Regions from separate parts of the Halomonas sp. E19 genome, predicted to be linked through region 2. Evidence: predicted binding sites of a transcription regulator. Region 2 holds the regulator's gene; the other holds the start of a gene.
What was found. The regulator PhoB, encoded in region 2, activates phosphate uptake and scavenging genes when phosphate is short. The targets are predictions, from matches to a motif close to TGTCATANNNNTGTCANA.
Positions count from the first base shown of each region.

Region 1 (5,871 bases), 830 kb from region 2:
CCATCGGCATGAGCGAGCTGCTGGCCAAGGCCGTGGACCGCATCGACGAGCTGTTCAACATGAAGGGCGAAATGACCGGCCTGTCCACCGGGTTTCGCGACCTCGACGAGATGACCTCGGGGCTGCAGCCCTCCGACCTGGTGATCATCGCGGGACGCCCCTCCATGGGCAAGACCACGTTCGCCATGAACCTGGTGGAGCATGCGGTGATCGCCAGCGACCGACCGGTCATGGTGTTTTCCATGGAGATGCCCGCCGAATCGCTGATGTTGCGCATGCTCTCCTCCCTTGGCCGCATCGACCAGACGCGGGTGCGTACCGGCCAGTTGGAAGACGAGGACTGGCCGCGCCTGACCTCGGCGGTCAACCTGCTCAAGGACAAGCAGCTGTTCATCGACGATACGGCGGCGCTGTCGCCCAACGAGATGCGCTCGCGCATCCGGCGCGTGGTGCGCGAGCACGGCAACATGGCGCTGATCATGATCGACTATCTGCAGCTGATGCAGATTCCCGGCTTCTCCGAGAACCGTACCGGCGAGATCTCGGAGATATCGCGCTCGCTCAAGGGCATGGCGAAGGAGTTCGGCTGCCCGGTAGTGGCGCTGTCGCAGCTCAACCGCTCACTGGAGCAGCGCCCCAACAAGCGCCCGGTCATGTCGGACCTGCGCGAGTCGGGCGCCATCGAGCAGGACGCCGACCTGATCGCCTTCGTCTACCGCGATGAAGTCTACAATCCGGATAATCCCGATAACCAGGGGCTGGCCGAGCTGATCATTGGTAAGCAGCGTAACGGGCCCATCGGTACGGTGCACATGGCGTTCATCGGCCGCTATACGCGCTTTGAGGACCTGGCGCCAGACAGCTACGGTGAAGCGTTTGGGGAGTGACAATGGGGGTTGAGCCCTGCGTACGGCCCCGTATAATGCCGGGCCCCGGACGGTAGATTGCAAGGAGACAACATGGCGGGCGGATTTCGGCGCGGCAAGCGCCAACGTACACCCAAGCTCGAGGCGCGCGGCGTGCTGCAATCGCTGGAGCGGGAAGGGCCCTTCAAGGAGTGGCTCGGCATGCCGGATCTCTATCGCTTCCGGCTGATGGTCGATGGCGAAACCTACAGCTACCAGACCGAGGACGCCGAACTCACGGTGGCGGTAGGCGACCGCGTGGTATTTCGCTACAAGGAAACCAAGGCGGGGAAGTGGGTCGATCGCAACTCGCTTGGCAAGGCCATCGATCCGTCCAGCCTATCCTAGGTTTTCCCGGGTGACAGGAACCTCTCCTGCGTAGCGGTGGTCATACCAGTGTTATGCTACTGTCATGAAGCTGATATCGGGCACAGAGATACTGTGCCCGACTTGTATCAGTTGACCGTCATGGAGGGAGCCATGGAATTCAAAGATCTCAAGGCATTTGTCGGCCGCCACGACAACTTCGAAGTTCGCGTCATCACCCATACCGGCAGCCACTGCTACCAGGTGGAGCTGGAAGATGTGGAAGGGAAGCGCCACATGCTGTCTCGGCGCGGCAAGCCGGCGGTGTTCCGCTCGCTGGAGGATGTCTACCTCGAGCTGCAGCGCGCCGGCATCCACCGTGCCTATCTGGTGCAGCATGTGCCGCATGAGGAGGTGATCGGGCGCGATGCGCATTACCACGACCCGTTGACCTCACGCATGCCGCTGGTGTTTTGACCCGCGCTGCGTGATAGCTCCGACTGGCGCTATCCCTTTCTCGCCGTCGCCTCGCAGTCATCCAGCGCCCCAGGCGCACGCGGCGGCGGGCACACAGGTAGCTGGCATCCAGCAGCGGGGCCAGGCCGGGCAGCAGACTCAGCCTGATCAGCCAGCGCTAGCCCAGCACCGCGTACAAGGCGCGGCTGGCGTCCATTCCGATATACCACCTCCCTGGGCATCAAGCGCATGCATCCTGCCCATCATCTTGGTGAAGGCCGTGCCCAGCGGTGCGGCATCGAAGTCTTTCGCCCGTATATCGACGAAGAGCCCCCTGTCGCTGTGCCGCTGTGCGGTCAGCCAGTCGACCTCCTTGCGGCACAGCGGGCATCGGCCGTCATAGAACGGCGTGGCCGGGGGGCCTGGGCGCGCAGTGTCTCGGCTCGATTCATCGTGCTCCTGGTGGGATCCACCCTGATCATTAGCTGTACAATTTTATGCGATAGTACAACTTCATTCCCGGCGACGCGACGACCCTGATAGACTAGCCGGCATGGCGACATCGACCTCAAGGAGCTCATGAATGACCACGCCTTCCCGGGACCCAGCCTCCGTCCTTCCGGACTCGGCAAGCCAGTATTGCCCGGTACATGCGCCGTCGGACCACCCCCGTGAATCGCCCTCGCGTCGGCGTGCTGCTGGCCAATCTAGGGACGCCCGACGGCACCGATTACTGGTCGATGCGTCGTTACCTCAATGAGTTCCTCTCCGACAAGCGGGTGGTCGACTACCCCAGCTGGAAGTGGCAGCCGCTGCTGCAGCTGATCATTCTTACCCGCCGTCCGTTCAAGTCGGGCGAGGCCTACCGCGGCATCTGGAACCAGGAGCGCAACGAAAGCCCGCTGCTGACCATCACCCGCGAGCAGACCCGCAAGGTGGCAGAGTCGCTCAAGGCGCTGTACGGCGATAGGGTGATGGTCGACTTCTGCATGCGCTACGGTAACCCTTCGACCGAGAGCGTGCTGCGCCGCATGCAGGCGGCCGGCTGCGATCGCATTCTCTTCTTCCCGCTCTATCCGCAGTACGCCTCGCCCACCACCGCCACCGCCAACGATCAAGCCTTCCGCACCCTGATGAAGCTGAAGTGGCAGCCGGCCATTCGCACCGTCCCGGCCTATTTCGAAGAGCCGACCTATCTCGATGCGCTGGCCGCTTCCGTGCGCGAGGCCTACGATGCGGCCGAATCCCGCCCTGAAGTGCTGGTGGCGTCCTACCACGGCGTGCCCAAGCGCTTCCTGATGGAAGGCGATCCCTACCACTGCCAGTGCCAAAAGACCACGCGCCTGCTGCGCGAGCGGCTCGGCTGGAAGGAGAGCGAGGTCCAGACGGCCTTCCAGTCCCAGTTCGGGCCGGAGGAGTGGGTCGGGCCGCAAACGGTGGACCACGTGGCCGCGCTGGCGCGCCAGGGCAAGAAGCATATTGCCGTGGTGTCGCCGGCCTTCTCGTCCGACTGTGTCGAGACGCTGGAGGAGATCAACGAGGAGATCAAGGAGAGCTTCTTGCATGCGGGCGGTGAGCGCTTCACCTACGTGCCGTGCCTCAACGCTCGCGGGGACCATGTCGCGGCGCTGACTGCGATCATTCGCCGCGAGCTGTCAGGCTGGTGTTGAAAGGCTAAGATGAAACGAAGAGGCGGCCCGCAGCCATGCTGCGGGCCGCCTCTCATGCTGGCGGCAGCTCCTTGCGACAGCGGCTATATCAGCGCTGCAGCCGCGAGCGCTTGGCCTTGCGGTACTTCCACGGATGCTTGGCGCTGGCAGGACGCGCCACCCGGCTCTGGCCCACGTCCTCGTCGCGGAACTCCGGCACCGAGCCGCGGGTGCCGGTGATGAAGCGCAGATGCATGTGCAGACCTGTCTTGGCCAGCATGTGGCCGGTGACCGGCGCGGTGATGAACAGGAACAGCGTGATCAGCAGTTCCTGCACGTGGAGTTCGCGTTGGGTGATGGAAAAGTAGAGCATCGAGGCGATCAGCACGCAGCCGATGCCCAGGGTAGTGCCCTTGGTGGGCCCGTGCAGCCGCATGAAGAAATCCTTGAACTGCAGCATGCCCAGCGAACCGGTGAAGGCAAAGATGCCGCCGGCCACCAGCAGCAGGGCGATCACGGCTTCGGCAATGACGTACAGGGTCATGGCACTGTCTCCTTATTCGATGATGTCGCCGCGCAGCAAGTAGCGACAGATGGCCATGGTGCCGACGAAACCCAGCATGGCAATCAGCATCGCCGCCTCGAAGTAGGTCTTGGTATTCAGCCATAGCCCCAGCAGCACGATCAGCGCAATGGAGTTGACGTACAGGGTGTCGAGGGCCAGCAGGCGGTCGGGCACATCGGGCCCGACGGCGAGGCGATAGACGTTCATCCCCATGGCCAGCACGATCAGGGCCAGGCTGATGAGCAGCGCGGTATCTAGCATTCGAAGATCTCCTTGAGCGGCCGCTCGTAGCGCTCGCGAATCTCGCGGATCAGCGCCTGTTCGTCGGTCATGTCCAGCACGTGGATCAGCAGCGAGGAGCCGTCCAGGCGAACGTTGGTGGAGACGGTGCCCGGCGTCATGGTGATGGTGTTGGCCAGCAGCGTGATGGTCAGGCGATCAGTGACTTCCAGCGGATACTCGACGAAGCCGGGGTGCGGCTCGCGCTTGGGCAGCAGGATCAGCAGGCTCACGTGTATGTTGGCCTTGACGATGTCATACAGCACCACCAGCACGAACCAGGCCAGCTTGAGCGGATGCTTGACCCTTGGCAGCGGGTCCCGAAAATTCTGCGTCAGCAGCGGGATGACCACGGCGAGGAAGGCCCCCAGCAGCAGCTGGCCCGGCGCGATGCTGCGCACCATCAGCAGCCACACCACCAACAGGACCAGCGACAGGGTGGGCGTGGGCAGGTAGCGACCCATGGCTTTCATAGTGCCTCTCCTTGTTGGCCTTGCGGCGTCACGCGCTGGGCTGGGACCTGGGCAAGCGGATCGCCGAGCAGCTGCTGGATCGGCTCGTGGGGAGCGGCCAGCCGGGCGGCGGTGGCCTGGGTGTAACTGCTGACCGGGCCGCCGAAGATGACCAGCAGCGGGGCGGCGGCCAGTAGCCATACGACGCCGGCCAGCTGGGCGCGACTGACCTTGCCCGAGGCCACTTCGCCCTTGTAGCTGGCCCAGAAGAAGACCGAGCCGGCACGCGACATGGCGATCAGGGCGGCCAGGCTGGCCAGCAGCAGCAGCGGCCAGAGCCACAGGCGGGCCGAGCCTTCTACTGCCTGCATCAGCAGCAGCTTGCCCAGCGCGCCTGCCAGCGGCGGCAGGCCCACCGCGCCGATGGCGGCAATCAGGAACAGCCCCCGAGCAGGAAGCGCTGGTGCAGGCGGCGGCCGCGCACCAGGCGCGTACCCGCCTTGCCGCGCTGCTGGCCGATCAGTTCGGCGATTAGGAACAGGGCGCCACAGATCAGCGTGGTATGCGGCAGGTAGTAGAGCAGGGCGGTGTTGGCTTCCGGCGTGCCCAGCGCGGTGCCGGCCAGCAGGGTGCCGACCGAGACCAGCACCAGATAGGCCACCAGCGGGCGCAGGTCACGTGCGGCGAGCACGCCAATACCGGCCAGCACGATGGTGGCCAGGCCGGACCACCACAGCCAGGCGGTGATTGCCGGGGCGGCCTCGCTGTCGATGAAGATCAGGCTCTGTACCCGCAGGATCGCGTAGAGCCCCACCTTGGTCATGATCGCGAACAGCGCCGCCACCGGCGCCGGGGCGGAGGCGCAGGTGCGCGGCAGCCAGAAGTAGAGTGGCAGCAGCGCGGCCTTGAGACTGAAGACGACGATCAGCAGCAGCGCACCGGCGGTGGCCAGGGCGGCCTGGTCGCCGGAAAGCTGGGCGACGCGGCGCGCCATGTCGGCCATGTTGAGCGTGCCGGTGGCGCCGTAGAGTACGCCGAGCGCGATCAGGAACAGCGCCGAGCCGGCCAGGTTAAGGATGACGTAGTGCAGCCCCGCCCCCACCCGCGCCTTGCCGCCGCCGTGCAGCAGCAGCGCATAGGAGGCCAACAGCAGGATCTCGAAGAACACGAACAGGTTGAACAGGTCGCCGGTCAGGAAGGCGCCGTTCAGGCCCATCAGCTGGAGGTGGAAGATGCCGTGGAAGTTGCTGCCCTGCACG
Region 1 is NZ_JBNFWU010000001.1:2,363,668-2,369,538, reverse strand. It holds gene dnaB (replicative DNA helicase) at 1-887, shown strand, start outside; gene ACUDAL_RS12435 (hypothetical protein) at 960-1,253, shown strand; gene ACUDAL_RS12430 (DUF6482 family protein) at 1,386-1,688, shown strand; gene ACUDAL_RS12425 (hypothetical protein) at 1,836-2,027, opposite strand; partial or broken gene hemH (ferrochelatase) at 2,251-3,337, shown strand; gene ACUDAL_RS12415 (Na+/H+ antiporter subunit G) at 3,426-3,860, opposite strand; gene ACUDAL_RS12410 (K+/H+ antiporter subunit F) at 3,873-4,142, opposite strand; gene ACUDAL_RS12405 (Na+/H+ antiporter subunit E) at 4,136-4,633, opposite strand; partial or broken gene ACUDAL_RS12400 (monovalent cation/H+ antiporter subunit D) at 4,630-5,871, opposite strand, start outside.
Region 1: a site for PhoB is predicted at 1,303-1,320, ahead of ACUDAL_RS12430 (DUF6482 family protein). Genes of this name have one in related genera too.

Region 2 (5,871 bases):
CGAGTGGGCGCTCAACGCCGCCGCGCTGTGGGACGAGGTGAAGGATCGCCTGCGCGCCTCGGCCTGGTCGCTCTCGGGCGGCCAGCAGCAGCGTCTGGTGATCGCCCGTTCGCTGGCGGTACGCCCCGAGGTGCTGCTGCTCGACGAGCCCGCCTCGGCGCTGGACCCGATCTCGACGCTGAAGGTCGAGGAGCTGATCCGGCGGCTGAAGTCGCAGCTCACCCTGGTGCTGGTCACGCACAACATGCAGCAGGCGGCGCGGGTGTCGGACTACACCGCCTTCCTGCAGCACGGCGAGCTGGTGGAGTACGCCCCCACCGACACGCTGTTCACCAACCCGAGCCTGAAGAGCACCGAGAACTACATCACCGGCCGCATGGCCTCGACGCGGCCGCTACGGCGGCCCGAGGAGGAACCCATGGATATCACCAGCGACACCCATAGCCAGCATATCTCGCGCCAGTTCAACCAGGAGCTGGAGGCGCTCAAGACCCAATTGATGACCATGGGGGGCCTGGTCGAGCAGCAGGTGCAGGAGGCGGTGCAGGCGCTGCTCGAAGGCGACAGCCGCCTGGCGGAGAAGGTCCGCGACCGCGACCGCGAGGTCAACGCCATGCAGCTCAAGATCGACGACGAGTGCACCCGGGTGCTGGCCCGCCGCCAGCCGGCGGCCTCCGACCTGCGCCTGGTGCTGGCGGTGATCCGCGCCACCGCCGACCTGGAGCGGATCGGCGACGAGGCCAGCAAGATTGCACGCAACGCCCTGAGCCTGACCGAAGGCGGCGGCAGCGTACGCGGCCTGGTCGAGGTGCGCCACATCAGCGAGCACGTGCGGCGCATGCTGCGCGATGCGCTGACCGCCTTCGCCCGCTTCGATACCGAGCTGGCGCTGCAGGTGGTGCGCGAGGACGAGTCGGTCGACGATGAGTACAGCAGCGCCATGCGCTCGCTGATGACTTTCATGATGGAGGACAGCCGCGCCATCGGCCCGGTGCTCAGCGTGATGTGGGTACTGCGCGCGCTGGAGCGGGTCGGCGACCACGCCGACAACCTGGCCGAATATGTCATCTACCTGGTGAAGGGGCTCGACATTCGCCATATGGACCCGGGCCAGCTCGACGCCGGCGCCCTGGCCCGCAAGTAAGCCGCCCAAGGGAGAGCCGATGCAAGCACAGACCGCCCTGCTGCGCGGCGTGAAGCTGGTCTACCGCCGCGGCCTGCGCCGCTACGTCTACGCGCCGATTGCCATCAACCTGAGCGTCTACGCGGCCATGCTCTACTACGTGGTCACCCGCTTCGGCGACTGGCTGGCGGCCTGGCTGGCGCTGGTGCCGGCTTGGCTGGTCTGGCTCGAATGGCTGCTCTGGCCGCTGTTCGTGGTCAGCCTGGTGCTGATCGTGTTCTTCACCTTCTCGCTGGTGACCCACCTGATCGCCGCGCCCTTCTACGGCTTTCTGGCCGCCAAGGTGGAGGTCGAGGCCACCGGCCGCCCGCCGCTGGACGACCGTGGCCTGGCGCGTACCGCGGTGGACGCGCTGGGCCGCGAGCTGGTCAAGCTGGGCTACATCCTGCCGCGCATGCTGGCGCTGTTCGCGCTCAGCTGGGTACCGGGCCTCAATGTCCTCGCCCCCTTGCTGTGGGCGCTGTTCTCGGCCTGGATCATGGCCATCACCTACCTCGACTACCCGATGGACAACAACAAGGTGAGCTTTGCCGACATGCGCCGGCGGCTGGCGGCGCGCTCCTGGCAGACCCTTACCTTCGGCGGCTGGGTTACCCTGATTACCTGGCTGCCGCTGGCCAACCTCTTCCTGCTGCCGGGCGCGGTGGCCGGCGCGGTGCTAATGTGGGAAAGCCACTACCGCGGCCTGCCGAGCGAGGCGCTGAGCGGCGGCGCTCAGTCGGGCCGGGAGGGCGTGGCGGCGGGGCTGGGCGTGGTCGACGCAGCAGAGCCGGCGGTAACGGCGACCAGCCGTGCGGCGGGAAACACGCAGCGGAACAGGGCGCCCTGGCCGGGGTGCGACTCGATCTCGAGGCTGGCGTCGTGGCGCAGCAGCACGTGCTTGACGATGGCCAGCCCCAGGCCGGTGCCGCCGGTGGCGTTGCTGCGGCCCTTGTCGACCCGGTAGAAGCGCTCGGTGAGTCGCGGCAGGTGGATCGGGTCGATGCCTTCGCCGTTGTCCTCGACCTCGAGGCAGGCCCCTGGGGGTGCGGGCGCCAGCGCAGCTCGATGCGGCAGCCTTCGCCGGTATAGCGCACCGCGTTGAACAGCAGGTTGGACAGCGCGCTGTGGATCTCCTGCTCGCTGCCGAGCAGGCCCCGCGGCTCGCTGATCGAGAGCGTGATCCGCTGGCGCCCGGCCGACAGCGCTTCGCCGTCGCGCTGGATGCGCGCCAGCAGCTCGGGCATCGCCAGCGCCAGGTGATCCTCGCCGCCCTGGTCGATCTCCAGCCGCGACAGCAGCAGCAGGTCGTTGACCAGGTTCTGCATGCGCGCGGTCTGCTCCTGCATGCGGCCAAGCCCCTTGGCCAGGCGCGGCGGCAGCAGCTCGGCGGTGTCGGCGTAGGTTTCCAGGTAGCCGGCCAGTACGGTCAGCGGCGTCCGCAGCTCGTGGGAGACGTTGGCGACGAAGTCGCGGCGCATCTCCTCGAGGCGGTGCAGGCGGGTGATGTCGCGCGCCATCACCAGGCGCTCGTCGTCGCCGTACAGGGTGATCTGGAACTGCAGCACCCGACGCTCGTCCACCGGCGAGGTCAGCGTCAGCGGCTCCCGGTAGGCCCGGGCGTTGAAGTAGGCCACGAAGCGCGGGTCGCGGATCAGGTTGGTGATGTGCTGGCCGCGGTCGTGGGCGGGCTCCAGCCCCAGCATCGCCTCGGCGGCGCTGTTCCACCACTCAAGGTCGCCGTGGGGGTCGAGCATCACCACGCTGTCGCGCATCGCCTCGGAGGATTCCTGGATGCGCTTGAGGGTCGCCTGCAGGCGGCCCTGGGTGTGGCGCTGACCCTTCTGGTAGCGGTAGAGGCGATCGAACAGGTCGCCCCACAGGCCGGCGGCGGCGGGCGGTTCGTCGTGGGGGCGGCGGATCAGCCAGTTGCGCAGGGCGTGCAGCTGGCGCAGGTGGTAGGCCAGGCAGGCGGCCAGGCCCACCGCGAGCCCCAACCCCGGCGCCGAGAACAGCCAGCCGACCAGGCTGCCGGCGGCTCCCAGCAGGCCGATGCGCCAGACCTCCCGGCTCCAGGGGCGCACGTCAGCCCTTGTTGGAGAAGCGGTAGCCGGTGCCCCGCACAGTCTGGATCAGGTGCTGGTGGGCGTCGCCCAGGGCCTTGCGCAGGCGGCGGATGTGTACGTCCACGGTGCGCTCCTCGACGTAGACGTTACCGCCCCACACCTGGTCGAGCAGCTGGCTGCGGGTGTAGGCGCGCTCCTGGTGGGTCATGAAGAACTGCAGCAGACGGTACTCGGTGGGGCCCATCTCCAGCGCCTGGCCATGGGCGCTGACGCGATGGCTGACGGGGTCGAGCTGCAGGCCGTCGACCTCCACCGGCTCCTCGACGCCGCGCGGCGTGGTGCGCCGCAGCACCGCCTTGAGCCGGGCCACCAGCTCGCGGGGCGAGAACGGCTTGGTGATGTAGTCGTCGGCGCCGGCTTCCAGGCCGAGGATCTTGTTGTCCTCTTCGCTCTTGGCGGTCAGCAGGATGATCGGCAGCTCGCGGGTGGCTTCCTCGCGCTTGAGCCGGCGCGCCAGCTCGATGCCGCTGGTGCCGGGCATCATCCAGTCGAGCAGCAGCAGGTCAGGCTGATGGTCGATGATCATGGCGTGGGCGCTCTGGGCGTTGGCCGCTTCCAGCACGCGGTAGTCTGCCATCTCCAGCGCGACGGCGATCATCTCTCGGATCGGCGCCTCGTCATCGACGATCAAAACGGTCTTGGCAGTCATCCCGTTGCCTCATGTTGCGTGACGTTCGATGACGATATCACCACGTTATCATGACAGTAGGATGACATGGCCGCCAGCGCTCAGCCCAGTTCGGGCCACAGGCTCAGCGCGATCCCGGCGAACAGCAAGAGCCCCGACCAGTGGTTGTTGAGAAAGGCCTGGAAGCAGCGCTCGCGCTCGCGCGTCCTGATCAGGAACTGCTGGTGCACGAAGGTAGCCGCCATGCCTGCCAGGCCCAGCCAGTAGAACAGGCCAAGCCCCAGGCGCACCCCGGCCCAGCCCAGCAGGCCCAGCGTCACCAGCTGCAGCAGGCCGATCATGGCCCGGTCGGCGCGGCCGAACAGCACCGCAGTGGACTTGATGCCGATCTTCAGGTCGTCGTCGCGGTCGACCATGGCGTATTGGGTATCGTAGGCCACCGTCCAGGCCACGTTGGCGGCGAACAGCAGCCACGCTTCGAAGGGCACCTGGCCGAGCACGGCGCCGAAGGCCATGGGAATCGCCCATGAGAAGGCGGCACCCAGGAACAACTGCGGCAGGTGGGTGTAGCGCTTCATGAAGGGATAGATGAAGGCCAGGGCCACGCCCACCAGCGACAGCAGCACGGTGAACAGGTTGGTGAACAGCACCAGCACGAAGGCGGCGGCGACCAGGGCGGCGAACAGCAGCTTGGCCTCGCGCTCGCTGATGCGCCCGGTGGCCAGGGGCGGTTTCGCGTGCGCTTGACGTGGCCGTCGAAGTGGCGGTCGGCGTAGTCGTTCACCACGCAGCCGGCCGCACGCATCAGGTAGACCCCGGCGACGAAGATCAGCAGCAGGTGGCGCTCGGGCAGGCCTTCGGCGGCCACCCACAGCGCCCATAGTGTCGGCCACATCAGCAGCCAGGTACCGATGGGGCGATCCAGCCGCATCAGCTGCAGGAAGTCGGGCAAGCGGGCCAGGCCGCTGGGGTGGAGCAACGAGCGATCCATCGAGTCCTCCTTATGCAATGACGTTTATCCTAGCGTGCGGGAAGGCCGAGTTCCTCCGCCATCGCGTCGAGGAAGAACTCCTGCACCAGCACTGCAAAGCGGCCGTGGCGGAACACCGAACGCCGGCCCCAGGGGCCGTCCAGCGCATGGAAGGGGCGCTGGCGCGGGTGATCTCGATGGGGCTGCGCTCGAGGTCCGGCTGGCGGAACAGCCAGCTGCCCAGCGAGCGCTCGCCCAGCCGGTCGAGGCGCTGGCCGCGCAGCAGCGCCAGGGAGGCCACCGAGCGCGCCACCACCCAGGGGCGCTCGTCGAGGCACAGGGCGACCTCGCGGCGCCATGCCAGGCGGTCGCAGGGCAGGCCGAGGGCCTGGGCTTCGTCGGGCCGCGGCCGGTCGAGGCGCTGGTCGAGCAGGCGCACGCGAAAGCGACGCTCGGCGCCGGCCGCGATCAGGCGGGCGGTGAGCGAATCGCGCGAGGCTACCCACTGCCACCAGCCCGGGCTCATGGCAGGCCGGCTCGCCGCCAGCGGCCGCCAGATGGGGTAACGGTGTGCATGGCCTTGCTGCGCCGTGGGGGTCCGGCCACCGGCTCTCTCCGGGTCGACTGGGGGCGCATAGTGTAACATGCGGCCTTGCCACGATTCCTCGTGCAGGGCCGCATGTCGCGGTCCCGGCAACCGGCAGGGAGTCCCATGACCGCACCTCTGATCCTCATCGGCTCCGGCATGGCCGCCATCGGCCTGGCGCGCCAGCTGCGCGCCCTCGACCCCGAGCGTGCGCTGACCCTGATCACCGCCGACAGCGGCGACGAGTACGCCAAGCCGCTGCTCTCCACCGGCTTCGCCAAGCGCCTGCCGCCGTCGCGGCTGGCCGTGCGCTCGGCCCTGGCGCTGGCCGACCAGCTGGGGGCGGTGGTGCGCACCCACACCCGCGTCGAGGCCATCGACCCCCAGGCCCGCATCCTG
Region 2 is NZ_JBNFWU010000001.1:3,193,466-3,199,336, forward strand. It holds partial or broken gene pstB (phosphate ABC transporter ATP-binding protein PstB) at 1-379, shown strand, start outside; gene phoU (phosphate signaling complex protein PhoU) at 419-1,144, shown strand; partial or broken gene cysZ (sulfate transporter CysZ) at 1,164-1,871, shown strand; partial or broken gene phoR (phosphate regulon sensor histidine kinase PhoR) at 1,898-3,246, opposite strand; gene phoB (phosphate regulon transcriptional regulator PhoB) at 3,248-3,937, opposite strand; partial or broken gene ubiA (4-hydroxybenzoate octaprenyltransferase) at 4,018-4,907, opposite strand; gene ACUDAL_RS16705 (chorismate--pyruvate lyase family protein) at 4,918-5,412, opposite strand; partial or broken gene ACUDAL_RS16710 (NAD(P)/FAD-dependent oxidoreductase) at 5,599-5,871, shown strand, end outside.